One region of the Quatrionicoccus australiensis genome, then DNA from elsewhere that is predicted to be linked to it. Evidence: predicted binding sites of a transcription regulator. Region 1 holds the regulator's gene; the other holds the start of a gene.
The links. Region 1 encodes HrcA, which represses chaperone genes, less so after heat shock. Its sites were predicted from a motif close to TNTTAGCACTCNNNGNCNNNGAGTGCTAANA; they were not measured.

Region 1 (7,227 bases):
GCGACTGGTGCTGGACATGCTCGGCGCTCTGGGCGATCGAGGAAATACTCGAAACCAGTTGCTCGACCGCAGCTGCTGCATCGTTCGACTTTTCATTCTGCTGGTGCGAGCTTTGCGAAACGCGGTCGGCGTTGTCAGAAAGCGCTGCGACGCGGGCCGACACCTGCGCGGCGGAGTCGCGTACCTGGCGGACCAGCTGGTTGAAGTTCTCCATCATCTCGTTGAAGACGAGCGCAGCCTGGCCGACTTCATCCTTGCCCTTGACCGGCAGGCGCCGGGTCAGGTCGCCTTCGCCGCGGGCGATGTCGGAAAGCCCCTTGCGCAGTTCGTCGAGCGGTACGGTGACGAAATGGTTGGTCAGCAGATAGATGATGACGAGCAGGATGCCGATCGCGGCCAGTGCGACGCCGGCAATCTTGATGCGGAAAGCGGAGACATCGGCTTCGACGGAGTCGAGCGAAACCTTCATGCTGACAATGCCGAGCACCGTGCCTTCGGGCACCTGGTGGCAGAGCACGCAATCCTTGCCGAGGTAGTTCTTGGAAGCCTTGGTCGGGTTGATCACGTGCAGGTAGGAATTGCCGTTGCCGGATTCGACCGAGAGATACGGAACGCCGGTGGACATGACCTGCTTCTCGAGCGGGTCGAGTTGGCGGGTCTCCTTGGTGTCGGGGCCGTAGAGCTTGACGACCGCTTCACCACGGGCGACGTGCAGATCCTTGATGATCGACAGTTGCTTGATCTGGTCGAGGAATACCTCGCGCTGACCCACCGTGCCGGTGATCATCATGCCGGTCAGGCCGGCCATGGTCATTTCATGGATGCTTTGCGAGAAATCCTGAGCCTGCCGGATGGCCGTGTCGCGATTAACTTGCGTAGCCCAGACGATGATGATCGTCCAGATGATGGCCAGTGTCAGCCAGATGGCAGCCGTCAGGCGTATCCATATTTTCATGTCACCAAACCTCGGCATTGTGTCCCCTCGATAGCGACCATCTTATCAGGCTGTCAGGTCTATTTGCTGGATTGTGCCAGCGCTTCCGTCTTCCTGCAAAAATATACCGGAACTGCGAATTTTGCCAAGGAGCTGATTGCTGTCATTTTTTAGACTGAATGGCGTCGCAACGTTCCCCAGAGCGATAGCACCCACTCCGGCTTCGCTCAGCGACAGCAGTTGCTCTTTTGCATCAGTGGTACGTGTCCAAACCTGGAGTTGGCCGAATGCGGCATCGTTTTCGTCGATCCAGCCATTTTTGTCATCATCGAGGGCGGCGAGTTCGCTGAAGCCGTTGCCGCTGCTCGGGCCGAACATTTCCTTGCCATTGTTGATGGTGCCGTCGTGGTTGCGGTCAAAAACCAGAAAGCCGCTGCCGGGGGAAACGAAATTGATCTGTTCCGTGCGGCCGTCGCTGTTCAGGTCGAAGGCAAAGCGCTGGTCGGTCAGCTGGGCGGCGTTGCCGGCGAAATTCAGGACCAGCGGGTCGACCTGGCGGGCGGCGTCGCCGAGGCGGATGCTGACGTTGCTCTCCTCGTAGTAGCTGCGCGACATCGACAGTTCGAGATTGAAGTTGATACTGCGTCCGTCGGCGGTTTGCACGCTGCCCGTGGTCGAGAAACTGGTCTGCTCCGTTTCGCTGTAGGACTCATGGTAGTCATAGGCTACGCCATAGCCGGCCGCAGGTGCAGGGGGGGGGCTTGTCGTGCCGGAGGTGGCCGCCGGTGTGGCTGTAGTGGATCCGCTGCTGGCATGCAACTGGCCGGGGTCAAAACTGTGAAATTTTTTCCCGGTCAGGTATTCCATCATGCTGCGGATCAAATTCAGCATTGGATCGTTGTCGACCGCCGAGTCGATGCCCGAACTGATGGCGTCCGCAGACTGGCTCTGCAGTCCCGCCTGGGAGAGCGTGACGGGCGCGCTGTTGGTGATTTGTGGTCGGGTCTGCGCCTCGGTGTTCGGCCGGCGCTGGCCAACCCACATCTGCATCGATTCGCGAACTTCGTGGCGTTGCGTGCTGCTGTGCGATGCACTCATTTGCAGCTGGGCGCTGGCGATTTTCATGGCGGGCCTCCGGGGGATATGTTCCTTGGTTAACGGCCCCCGGCCCGGAAAGTTAAGTTTTGTTAAGACTGGCGCGAACCCAGTTTTTGAGCGTGTTCAGGTCAAGCGCGCCACTCTGGCGCGCAATTTCGCGACCGTTCCTGAAAACGGCCAGGGTCGGGATGCTGCGGATGTTGAAGCGGGCGGCCAGTTGCTGTTCGTTCTCGGTATTGAGCTTGGCGAAGCGAACCTGCGGTTCGAGTTCGGCGCAGGCCTGGGCAAAGGCCGGGGCCATGCTGCGACAGGGGCCGCACCAGGGGGCCCAGAAGTCGACGACGACCGGCAGATCGCTGCGCCCGACCTGGCGTTCGAAGTTGCCAGCGGTCAACTCGATCGGCGAGCCCGAAAACAGCGCTTGCCGACATTGTCCGCAATTCGGATGCTCGCCCAAACGGGCGGCGGGAAGACGGTTGACTGCCGCGCAGTGCGGGCAGACGACATGCAGGCTTTCACTCATCGAGGGGCTCCGGTTTATCAGGTTTTCCTGATGTGTGGGCCGGTGCCCCGATTTTCAAGAGTGGGCGCCGTGCTTGACGGCCAGACTGGCGGTCAGCTCCTGTGCCTTCGGATCGATTTCCGCCTTGCTTGGCCAGCCGCCGAGATGTTGCTCGACGAGGCGGGTCAGGGCATGCAGCCAGTCGTTGTTCTCGTTGAGCGCCGGAATGTAGTGGTATTCCTTGCCGCCGGCGGCGAGAAAGTCGTCGCGGCCTTCCTGGGCGATTTCTTCCAGGGTTTCCAGGCAGTCGGCGGTGAAGCCGGGGCAAATGATGTCTACGCGGCGCACGCCTTCCTTGCCCAGTGCCTGCAGGGTGGGGGCGGTATAGGGCTGCAGCCATTCGGCCTTGCCGAAGCGTGACTGGAAGCAGACTTTATATTGCTCGGGTTGCAGCTGCAGGCGTTCGGCGAGCAGGCGGCCCGTCTTCTGGCATTCGCAGTAGTAAGGGTCGCCAAGATCGAGGCTGCGTTTGGGTAGGCCGTGGAAGCTGATGATCAGGCGGGCGTCGGCACTCAATTGGCCGCTCGCCTGCCAGTGCTTGCGCACGCTTTGCTCAAGGGCGCCAATGTAGCCCGCGTCGTCGTGAAAATTGCGGATGAAGCGCAGTTCCGGCTGATTGCGGATCTGCGTCAGCCACTGGCAGGCCTCGTCGACGACGGTGGCGGTCGTGCTCGCCGAGTACTGCGGATACATCGGGACGAGCAGGATGCGTGTCGCGCCGCCCGCCTTGAGGCGGGACAGCACATCGGGAATCGATGGCGAACCGTAGCGCATCGCCCAGGTGACGGTCAGGTGATGGCCGCGTTCGCCGATGTAGCCGGCGAGCAGCTTGGCCTGGCGTTCGGTATGGACGCGCAGCGGCGATCCTTCCGGCATCCAGACCGAGGCGTATTTGGCGGCCGATTTCTTTGGCCGGATGTTGAGGATGATGCCGTTCAGGATCAGCCACCAGATCGGCTTGGGAATCTCGACGACGCGCGGGTCGGACAGGAACTGGCGCAGGTAGCGCTTGAGCGACGGGGCGTCCGGCGCATCCGGTGTGCCCAGGTTGACGAGGACGACGGCGGTGGTGGCCGCCGTGCCGTGACGGTGCGGCGGCTCGGTGAGAAAACGTGGCATCAGTTGTCCGATTGGTAGGAGAGGGCGCTGGAAAGCAGGCGGGCGGTAATGTCGACGATGGGAATGACGCGTTCGTAGGCCATCCGGGTCGGGCCGATGACGCCGACCGAGCCGACGATCTGGCCGTCGACGGTGTAGGGCGCCGCGATGACGCTGCATTCGTCGAGCGGGGCGATGCCGGATTCGCCGCCGATGTAGATCTGCACGCCTTCGGCACGGTTGGAGACGTCGAGCAGACGCATCAGGCTGGAACGCTGGTCGAAGAGGTCGAACAGTTCGCGCAGGCGTTTCATGTTCGAGGAAAGTTCCTCGACGTCGAGCAGGTTCTTTTCGCCGGAAATGACATAGGGCGCCGGGTTTTCCGACAGCGCGGCATCGCCGGCTTCAAGGGCCAGCGTCATCAGCGGCCTGATGTCGTCGCGCAGCTGCTGGATTTCCTGGGTCAGGCGATGGCGGATCTGCTCGAAATCCATGCCGCCGAAATTCTGGTTCAGGTAATTGGCGGCGGTCACCAGTTCGGATGGCGAGTAGTTCTTGTCGGTGTTGAGGATGCGATTCTGCACATCGCCATCCATGGTGACGATGATCAGCAGGATGCGTTTTTCCGAGAGGCTGAGGAATTCGACCTGGCGGATGCGGCTGGCGCCCCGGCGCGGCGCCATGACGACGCCGGCAAAATGGGTCAGGCCGGAAAGCAGCTGCGAGGCGCTGGAAATGATCTGGCTGGCCGGCTGGCCGCTCAGTGCATCTTCCATGGCGCCCATCTGGCGGGCTTCGAGCGGTCGTACCGTGAGCAGGCTGTCGACGAACAGACGGTAGCCGCGCGCCGTCGGTACGCGCCCGGCCGAGGTGTGCGGGCTGGAGACGAAGCCGGCTTCCTCGAGGTCGGCCATGACGTTGCGGATGGTGGCCGGCGACAGGTCGAGTCCGGAAAACTTCGAGAGCGCCCGCGAGCCGACCGGCTGGCCATCAGCAATGTAGTGTTCAACCAGCGTCTTGAGCAGGGTACGGGAGCGATCATCCATCATGGCTGGGGATTGTACAAAAAACCTGCGGGGCTGCTGCCCTTCATTTGTGCGGGCAGCCGCCGGAAAAAGGGCAATTACGCGACGTCGACCGGATGGAGGGCGAGGCGGCGCGATTCGAACTCCTGGCGCAGTTCGCGGCGCAGGATGGCGGCCTGGAAGCGGCGTTTTTCTTCTGGCGTTTCCGGTTGGCGCGGCGGCACCGGCGTCGCCTTGCCCTGTTCGTCCACGGCGACCATCGTGAAGAAGCAGCTGTTGGCATGGCGCACGCTGTGTTCGCGGATGTTCTCGGTGAGCACTTTGATGCCGATTTCCATCGACGTACGGCCTGTGTAATTGACGCTGGCCAGGAAGGTCACCAGTTCGCCGACATGGATGGATTGCCGGAACATCACCTGGTCGACCGACAGGGTGACGACATATTCGCCGGCGTAGCGGCTGGCGCAGGCATAGGCAACCTGGTCGAGCAGCTTGAGGATGGTGCCGCCGTGTACATTGCCGGAAAAGTTGGCCATGTCGGGCGTCATCAGGACGGTCATGCTGAGTTGGTGGTCGGGGAGATGCATGGCTTTGTGCGGTAAAAATGGGAAGGGGAATCTTACTGCGCTTTGTCGGTGTACCGTTGCCTCTGTCCTCCGCTTCAGGGAGATGGCGATCGACCGAGCGCGCGCGGCGATTTTTATGCAAGAATTCGGGCCATGAACAGAAGCTTCGCTTCCATCCGCGCGCCGCGGACGATTGCACTGGTCGGCAAATACCACAGTATGGAAATTGCCGAGTCCTTGCGTCGTCTGGCCGAATACCTGCACGAGCGGGGCGTCAGCGTTTTCATCGAACGCGAGACGGCGGAGCACATCGGGCGCAAGGTCGATCTGTCGCGCTGGGTGACCTGTGGCTTCAACGACATCGGCGCGCATGCCGACCTCGCCATCGTGCTCGGAGGCGACGGCACCATGCTCAACGCGGCGCGCCGCCTGGCGCGTTACTGCGTGCCGCTGGTCGGCGTCAATCAGGGCCGGCTCGGCTTCATGACCGATATCGCCCGCGACGACATGCTGACCTGCATGGACGATCTGCTCGACGGCCGCTTCATGCCGGAAAATCGCATGCTGCTGGCCGCCGAGGTGATCCGCGACGGCAAGGAAATCGCGTCCAACCTGGCCCTCAACGACGTCGTCGTGGACAAGGGGGCGATCGGTCGCATGATCGAGTTCGAACTCTTCATCGACGGCGAATTCATCTACAACCTGCGTTCGGACGGGCTGGTCGTTGCCACGCCGACCGGCTCGACGGCGTATTCGATGTCGGCCGGCGGCCCGATCATGCATCCGACCCTGGCCGGTATCGCGCTCGTGCCGCTCTGTCCGCATGCGCTGACCAACCGGCCGATCATCGTCAATGACAGCGCCGATATCGAGCTGCGCATCGCCAATGCCGACGATCCGCGCGTGCACTTCGACGGCCAGGTCACGCTCGATCTGGCGCGCGACGATTGCGTGCGCATCAAGCGTTCCGGCTATTCCATCCGCTTCCTGCATCCGCCCGGTTACAGCTACTTCGCCATGCTGCGCCAGAAGCTGCACTGGAGCGAGCGCCCGAAAGGCCCCTGATTTCCGATGTTGCGCCACCTGACCATTCGCGATTTTGTCATCGTCGACCGCCTGGAACTCGAGTTTTCGACCGGTTTTGGCACCTTGACCGGTGAGACCGGGGCCGGCAAGTCCATCCTGATCGATGCGCTGACCCTGGCGCTCGGCGAGCGCGCCGATGCCGGCGTGATCCGTTCCGGCTGCGACAAGGCCGAAGTGGCAGCGACCTTTGATATTTCTGCTTTGCCCGAGGTGCGCGCCTGGCTGCTCGCCAATGATTTCGATGCTGACAGCGAGTTGCTGCTGCGCCGCGTCGTCGATGCCGGCGGCCGTTCGCGCGCCTACATCAACGGTTCATCGGCCACCGCGCAGCAATTGCGCGAAGTCGGCGAATGGCTGGTCGATATTCACGGCCAGCATGCGCATCAATCCCTGTTGCGCAGCGACGCCCAGCGCGCCCTGCTCGATTCCCATGCCGGTCTGGGCGGTCTGGTGCGCGAGGTCGGCAGCGCCTTCCGCGTCTGGCGCGAAGCCGGCCAGGCGCTGGCCGCAGCCAGCGAAGGTGCCGAGGCGCTGGCGCGCGAACGCGAACAGCTCGAATGGCAGGTGCGCGAACTGGCCGCCCTGTCCTTCGGCGAAGATGAATGGGCCGGGCTCGATGTCGAGCACCGCCGCCTGGCGCATGCCGCCAGCCTGATCGACGGTGCGCAGTTCGCGCTCGGCGTGCTGGCCGAAGACGAGGGCGCCTGCGAGCGCCAGATCGACAGCGTGGCGACGCGTCTGACCAGCCTGGCCGAATACGATCCGGCGCTGGAAGAAGTGGCGGCGCTGGTGCAATCGGTGCAGGCCGAATTGTCGGAAGCGGTCTCGACCCTGCGCCGCTATGCCGATCGTGCCGAT
Region 2 (7,227 bases), 540 kb from region 1:
AGCTTCCTTGGCAGACGGCACCGTGAAGAAGCGCATCAGGATGTGCGGCAGACCAGCCGTACCGAACATCAGGGCCATACCGACCGAGATCGCGGAAATCGGATCCTTGATCAGGGCACCCGGCGACATGATGGCGTCGTGCTTGGAGTGAACTTCAACAGCCTTGGTGAACAGCGCTTCCGGGCTGAAACCGAACTGCAGCAGCACGGAGACGGCCATGAAGGTCGCACCGGTCAGGAGCATGACGGCCTTGATGATCTGCACCCAGGTCGTTGCGGTCATACCGCCGAACAGCACGTACATCATCATGATGATGCCGACCATGATCACGGCGTAGGTGTATTCCAGACCGAAGAGAACCTTGATCAGCTGACCGGCACCAACCATCTGCGCAATCATGTAGAAAGCGACGACGACCAGGGAGCCGGTAGCGGCAAAGGAACGAACCGGGGTCTGGGCGAAACGGTAGGCAGCCACGTCAGCGAACGTGAACTTGCCGAGGTTGCGCAGACGCTCAGCCATCAGGAAGGTGATGATCGGCCAGCCGACCAGCCAGCCGATCGAGAAGATCAGGCCGTCGAAGCCGTTGGCGAACACCAGACCGGAAATACCCAGGAAGGAAGCGGCAGACATGTAGTCGCCGGCAATTGCCAGGCCGTTCTGGAAGCCGGTGATACCACCGCCGGCCGTGTAGAAGTCAGCAGCCGTCTTGGTCTTGCCGGCGGCCCACTTGGTGATGTACAGGGTGAAACCGACGAAGGCGCCGAACATGGCGATCGCGGTCCAGTTGGTTGCCTGCTGGGTCGTCTGACCCAGATCGGCACCGGCAGCAGCGGCGGCGCCGGCTGCCAGCAGGGCGATCAGGCCGCCCAGGATGTGTTTGTAGTTGGCGTTCACTGACCGGCCTCCTTCAGAACTTGGGCGGCTTCGTCGTCGAATTCCGTATTGGCACGACGTACGTAGATGTTGGTGAGAACAATGGTGAAAATGATGACGCCCAGACCCATCGGGATGCCGATGGAAGTGGTGTAACCCTCGCCGATCTTCGTGGCCAGCCACTCCTTGTTGAAAGCGATCAACAGGATGTAGCCGTAGTACACGATCATCATGAGCGAAGTCATCATGAACGCGTAGGCGTTACGCTTGGCGATCAGCGACTTGAATTTCGGGTTGTCCCGAATCTGCGCATAGCTGCCGGTGTGCTGTGACATTGATTTGCTCCTCAGACTATATTGTTTATAGAGGCATTGCTGCGGAGCGTAATTTAGGCGGAGCGTCTTACAGCCAACTTACAGCGCGTAAGCGATTTCGAAATAGTTAATTTATTGCAGGTAGCATTAACAAGGCACCAGACAAAAAAAGCCCCGCGCAAGGCGGGGCTCTTCTCAAACGGTGAGGCCTGGACGGGGCAATTACATGCCCATGCCGCCCATACCACCCATGCCGCCCATACCGCCCATGTCAGGCATGCCGCCGGCCGGCTTGTCATCAGCCAGTTCAGCAACCATGCATTCGGTGGTCAGCATCAGGGCAGCCACGGAAGCGGCGTTCTGCAGTGCGGTGCGGGTGACCTTGGTCGGATCCAGCACGCCCATTTCAACCATGTCGCCGTACTCGCCGGTGGAAGCGTTGTAACCGTAGTTACCCTTGCCACGCTGCACCTTGTCGACCACAACCGACGGCTCGTCACCGGCATTGGCGACGATTTCGCGCAGCGGCTGTTCCATGGCGCGCAGCACGATCTTGATGCCGGCATCTTGATCGTGGTTGTCACCCTTGAGCTTGCCAACGGCAGCACGGGCGCGGATCAGGGCAACGCCGCCGCCGGCGACGATACCTTCTTCCACGGCAGCGCGGGTAGCGTGCAGGGCATCTTCAACACGAGCCTTCTTTTCCTTCATTTCGACTTCGGTCGCTGCACCAACCTTGATGACGGCAACGCCGCCAGCCAGCTTGGCAACACGTTCCTGCAGCTTTTCCTTGTCGTAATCGGAAGTGGCTTCTTCGATCTGGATACGGATCTGCTTGACGCGGGCTTCGATGGCAGCAGCTTCGCCGGCGCCGTCGATGATCGTGGTGTTTTCCTTGGCGACTTCGATGCGCTTGGCCTGGCCCAGATCCTTCAGGACAGCCTTTTCCAGCGTCAGGCCGGTTTCTTCGGCGATCACGGTACCGCCGGTCAGGATGGCGATATCTTCCAGCATGGCCTTGCGACGGTCACCAAAGCCCGGGGCCTTGACGGCAACGGTCTTCAGGATGCCACGGATGTTGTTGACGACCAGGGTAGCCAGGGCTTCGCCATCGACATCTTCAGCGATGATCAGCAGCGGACGGCCGGCCTTGGCGACTTGTTCCAGGATCGGCAGCAGGTCGCGGATGTTCGAGATCTTCTTGTCGAAAAGCAGGACGAACGGGTTTTCGAGCAGGGCTTGCTGCTTGTCACCGTTGTTGATGAAGTACGGCGACAGGTAGCCGCGGTCGAACTGCATGCCTTCGACGACGTCGAGTTCGTTGGCCAGGGACTTGCCGTCTTCAACGGTGATGACGCCTTCCTTGCCGACCTTTTCCATGGCATTGGCGATGATTTCGCCGATGTCAGCATCGGAGTTGGCGGAAATGGAACCGACCTGGGCGATTTCCTTGGTCGTCGTGCAGGGCTTGGAGAAAGCCTGCAGTTCGGCGATGGTGGCGACCACAGCCTTGTCGATACCGCGCTTCAGGTCCATCGGGTTCATGCCGGCGGCAACGTACTTCATGCCTTCGCGGACAATGGCCTGGGCCAGAACGGTTGCGGTCGTGGTGCCGTCACCGGCGATGTCGGAGGTCTTGGAAGCAACTTCCTTGACCATCTGGGCGCCCATGTTGGCGAACTTGTCTTTCAGTTCGATTTCCTTGGCGACGGAAACGCCGTCCTTGGTGACGGTCGGGCCGCCGAAGGAACGCTCGAGCACGACGTTGCGACCCTTCGGGCCGAGGGTAACCTTGACTGCATCAGCCAGGATGTTGATGCCTTCGACCATGCGGGCACGGGCGGAATCACCGAATTTGACTTCTTTAGCTGCCATTTATAGCTCCTGAATTTTGATCTGTTTTTCCGGTTGACCGCTGGCCAACCGTAGCTTCTCGGGGTGCAGGAATTACTTCTGCAGAACGCCCATGATGTCTTCTTCACGCATGACCAGGACTTCCTGGCCATCGACCTTGACGGACTGGCCGGCGTACTTGCCGAACAGAACGCGGTCACCCACCTTGACGTCCAGGGCGATCTGCTTGCCGTTGTCGTCGCGCTTGCCCGGGCCAACGGCCAGGATTTCGCCCTGATCCGGCTTTTCGCCGGCGGAATCAGGAATGACGATGCCGGAAGCGGTGGTGCGTTCGGCTTCAACGCGCTTGACGATCACACGGTCGTGCAAAGGACGGATATTCATAAGACTAACTCCTCGTGGTTCACAGAGATGAAATTGGCCGGCACACCCGAAGGCGCCCGGGAACGGAGCGGGCTTTGTTAGCACTCGCATCCGGTGAGTGCTAAATAATAAGGTCGCCCCCCCGGGATTTCAAGAGGCGACCATAAAATAGAGATTCTCAGCCACCCGGCTGACGAATCGACTCACCTTGATTCGGCATGGCAATAACACGGCTCGGGAAACTTTTTCCACTATTAGCACTCACAGGCAGCGAGTGCTAGAATGTATTTGCAACCCTTGAAGGAGAAAACCACGCTATGACCCAAGCCTTGGCGCTTCCCATCCCGTCAGCAGTCGGTAACATCGATGCCTATATCCAGGCCGCGAACCGTTACCCCATGCTTTCCGAGGCTGAGGAGATCAGGCTGGCCGAGCGTTTCCATGATGAAGGTGATGTGGAAGCGGCCCGCCAGCTCGTGCTCTCGCATCTTCGCCTCGTCATCTCCATTGCCCGCGGCTATCTCGGCTACGGCCTGCCGCATGCCGACCTCATCCAGGAAGGCAACATCGGCCTGATGAAGGCAGTCAAACGCTACGACCCGACGCGCGGCGTGCGTCTGGTTTCGTTTGCCATGCACTGGATCAAGGCCGAGATTCACGAATACATCCTGAAGAACTGGCGCCTGGTCAAAGTGGCGACGACCAAGGCGCAGCGCAAGCTGTTCTTCAACCTGCGCAGCCTGAAGAACGACTACGAAGGCGTCGATACGCTGTCCGGCACGCAGGCCGGCGAAGTGGCGACCCGTCTCGGCGTCAAGCCGGAAGAAGTGGTCGAGATGGAAACCCGCCTGACCGGCCGCGACCTGGCGCTGGAAGGCAGCCCGGACGACAGCGACGAAGCTTTCGCGCCGATCGATTACCTTGCCGACTCGCGCTACGAGCCGACCCGCGTCATCGAGAACAAGGCGATTGCCCGGCAGCAGAACGAAGGCCTGCAGGAAGCGCTTGGCACACTCGATGCGCGCAGCCGCCGCATCATCGAGGCGCGCTGGCTGCATGACGGCGAAGCAGCAACGCTGCACGACCTGGCCGACGAGTTCTCGGTGTCGGCCGAGCGTATCCGCCAGATCGAAGTCAAGGCGCTGCAAAAGATGCGCGGCGCGCTGGCCGAAGCGGCCTGATCCCGTACAGGACATCCAGAAAGGGGAGCTTCGGCTCCCCTTTTTGTTGATGCAGGCTGGACTCGCCAATGCCATGCTCATTTCGCAAACGAAGCTGCTAGGATTGCCGTCCGCCCGCGAAAAGGAGTTACCACCTTGAAACTTGCCGCATTCCTTTGCCTCGCCGCGCTGAGCGCCGCAAACGCCGCCGCCGAGGGTTACGGTTTCCTGTGCTGCAACATGCGCACCGACGGCAACTGGATCAGCGACATCAATTATGCCGACAGCGGCAAGACGATGATTCCAGCCGGCACGCCACTGTCGATGGACGGCTACGGCAAGCACCGCGTCCTGTTAACGATCAATGGCCGCCGCCAGGCAATCGGCAATGACTACAGCCGCAACATGTCGCTCGATGCCTTCGCCAAACGCTATATCGTCGAGCAGGACCCGCTGATCAAACTGAAGTCTTATCCGAAAAAAATCCAGGAAGCGATCGGCAGCGCCCGCCTGATTCGCGGCATGAATCGCGAACAGGTGCTGATGGCGGTCGGCTATCCGGTCTATGACGAGAACCCGCTGATCGAGAGCAAGACCTGGCATTACTGGTTGAGCAGTTTTGAGGGCTTCGACGCCATTTTTGACGAAAACGGCGTGTTGACCGCTATCGAAGCCAGGCCGGAAGTCCGCCGCAAGGTCGTTGCGGAATAAGGACGGAGTCAGCCCAGCCCGGGCAATACGCGCCGGGCGTTGGCTGCGGTGATCGCCGCCAGCTCGTCCGGCGCCATGGCGCGCAACCCGGCCAGCACCTTGGCGATGCGCGGCAGTTCGGCTGGCGCATTGCGGCCGCGCGCCAGCCAGGCCGGCGGGATGTCCGGCGCATCGGTTTCAAGCACGATGGCGTCGAGCGGCAAATTCGCCGCCAGATCGCGGATACGCGTCGAGCCGCTGAAGGTCATGGCGCCGCCGAAGCCCAGCTTGAAGCCCAGTTTGATGAATTCGTCCGCCTGCTGCCGGCTGCCATTGAAGGCATGCGCGATACCGCCGCAGACCGGATGCCGGCGCAGGTATTTGAGCACCTGATCAACCGCCCGCCGGACATGCAGCAATACCGGCAAGTTGAATTCCTGCGCCAGTTTCAGTTGCTCGACGAAGAAAAAGGCCTGGCGCTCGGGATCGAGCCCGGCGACGTAATAATCCAGCCCGATCTCACCGAGCGCAACCGGCTGTTCAGCGCGCAGCCAGTCGCGCAATACGGTCAGATCTTCGTCTTTGGCCTGCATCACGTAAAGCGGATGAATGCCGTAGGCGGCGACACAGCCGGCATAACGGGCGACCGTGGTTTTGACCGCCGGAAAGGTGTCGACCGCTACGGCCGGCACCACGATGCGCCCGACGCCGGCGGCCAGCGCCGCCGCATGCACTGCATCGCGATCCGGCGAAAACTCGGCCGCATCGAGATGACAGTGGGTGTCGATCAGCATCGGATGAAGGGGAAATCCGGCGCCGCGCGCTGACCGCTCATCAAGTCGGCCAATGCCGCCGCCGAACCGCAGGACAGCGTCCAGCCCAGCGTGCCATGGCCGGTGTTGAGCCACAGGTTGTTGTAACGCGTGCGGCCGATGTACGGCAGATTGGACGGCGTCGCCGGGCGCAGGCCGCACCAGTATTCCGGCTCGGCGGCCAGCTCGAGGCCGGGAAACAGGCGCTGCGTGCGCTCGATCAAGGCCCGGCTGCGCACCGGATTGAGTTCGAGGTTGTAGCCGTTGAACTCGGCCGTGCCGGCGATGCGCAGGCGATTGCCGAAGCGCGAAAAGACCAGCTTGCGCTCGTCATCGGTCAGGCTGACGGTCGGCGCGACGCAACCATCGGCCAAAGTCAGCGTCGCCGAATAGCCCTTGGCCGGATAGACCGGCAAACCGATGCCGAGCGGTTTGAGCAGCAAGGGCGAATAGCTGCCCAGCGCCAGCACGTAGGCATCGGCGCGCAGCATGCGCGAAGTCTCGCCGTCATGCACCTGCACGCCGCTGATCCTGCCGTCAGCCGCCTCGATACGGTCGACCGTCGTATTCAGGCAAAAATCAACGCCGGCCGCCTGCGCCTTGTCGGCCAGCGCACGCGTGAATTTGTGGGCGTCGCCCGACTCGTCCGACGGCGTGTAATCGCCACCGACCAGCAGATGACGGGCGCCGCTCAGGGCCGGTTCGATTTCCAGGCATTTTTCGACGTCGACCGTCACACGATCCAGCCCGAATTCGCGCATGATGCGCGCCGCCTCGACGGCGCGTTCGCACTCGTCGGCTTCGGTGTAGATGTGCAGGATGCCGCGCTCGAGATGGTCGTAGCGCAGATCAAGTTCCTGGCGCAGCGCCTGCAACTGGCTGCGGCTGTAGAGCGCGAGGGCGACGATCGCCGCAATGTTGTGGCGCGTCCGGCCGGGCAGGCATTCGCGCAGGAAACGCAGGCCCCAGGCGAGTTGTGCCGGATCGGCCCGCCAGCGCCAGAGCAAGGGCGCATCCTCGCGCCCCAGCCATTTCAGCAAACGCGGCAGGACGTGCGGATTGGCCCAGGGTTCGGCATGCGAGACGGAAATCTGGCCACCGTTGGCAAAACTGGTCTCATTGCCCGCCACCGGCTGGCGATCGACGACCGTCACCGCG

Region 2: a site for HrcA is predicted at 3,660-3,690, ahead of rpoH (RNA polymerase sigma factor RpoH). Genes of this name have one in related genera too.

Annotation. Positions count from the first base shown of each region.
Region 1 covers NZ_CP075188.1:3,281,397-3,288,623, reverse strand. Annotated here, with positions in the region: gene KI612_RS15700 (methyl-accepting chemotaxis protein) at 1-955, opposite strand, end outside; gene KI612_RS15695 (VCBS repeat-containing protein) at 1,001-2,059, opposite strand; gene trxC (thioredoxin TrxC) at 2,112-2,555, opposite strand; gene hemH (ferrochelatase) at 2,610-3,713, opposite strand; gene hrcA (heat-inducible transcriptional repressor HrcA) at 3,713-4,741, opposite strand; gene KI612_RS15675 (acyl-CoA thioesterase) at 4,816-5,304, opposite strand; gene KI612_RS15670 (NAD kinase) at 5,437-6,348, shown strand; gene recN (DNA repair protein RecN) at 6,355-7,227, shown strand, end outside.
Region 2 covers NZ_CP075188.1:3,822,100-3,829,326, forward strand. Annotated here, with positions in the region: gene KI612_RS18080 (cation acetate symporter) at 1-897, opposite strand, end outside; gene KI612_RS18085 (DUF485 domain-containing protein) at 894-1,211, opposite strand; gene groL (chaperonin GroEL) at 1,413-3,065, opposite strand; gene KI612_RS18095 (co-chaperone GroES) at 3,138-3,428, opposite strand; gene rpoH (RNA polymerase sigma factor RpoH) at 3,725-4,588, shown strand; gene KI612_RS18105 (outer membrane protein assembly factor BamE) at 4,724-5,278, shown strand; gene KI612_RS18110 (TatD family hydrolase) at 5,287-6,051, opposite strand; gene KI612_RS18115 (D-amino acid dehydrogenase) at 6,045-7,227, opposite strand, start outside.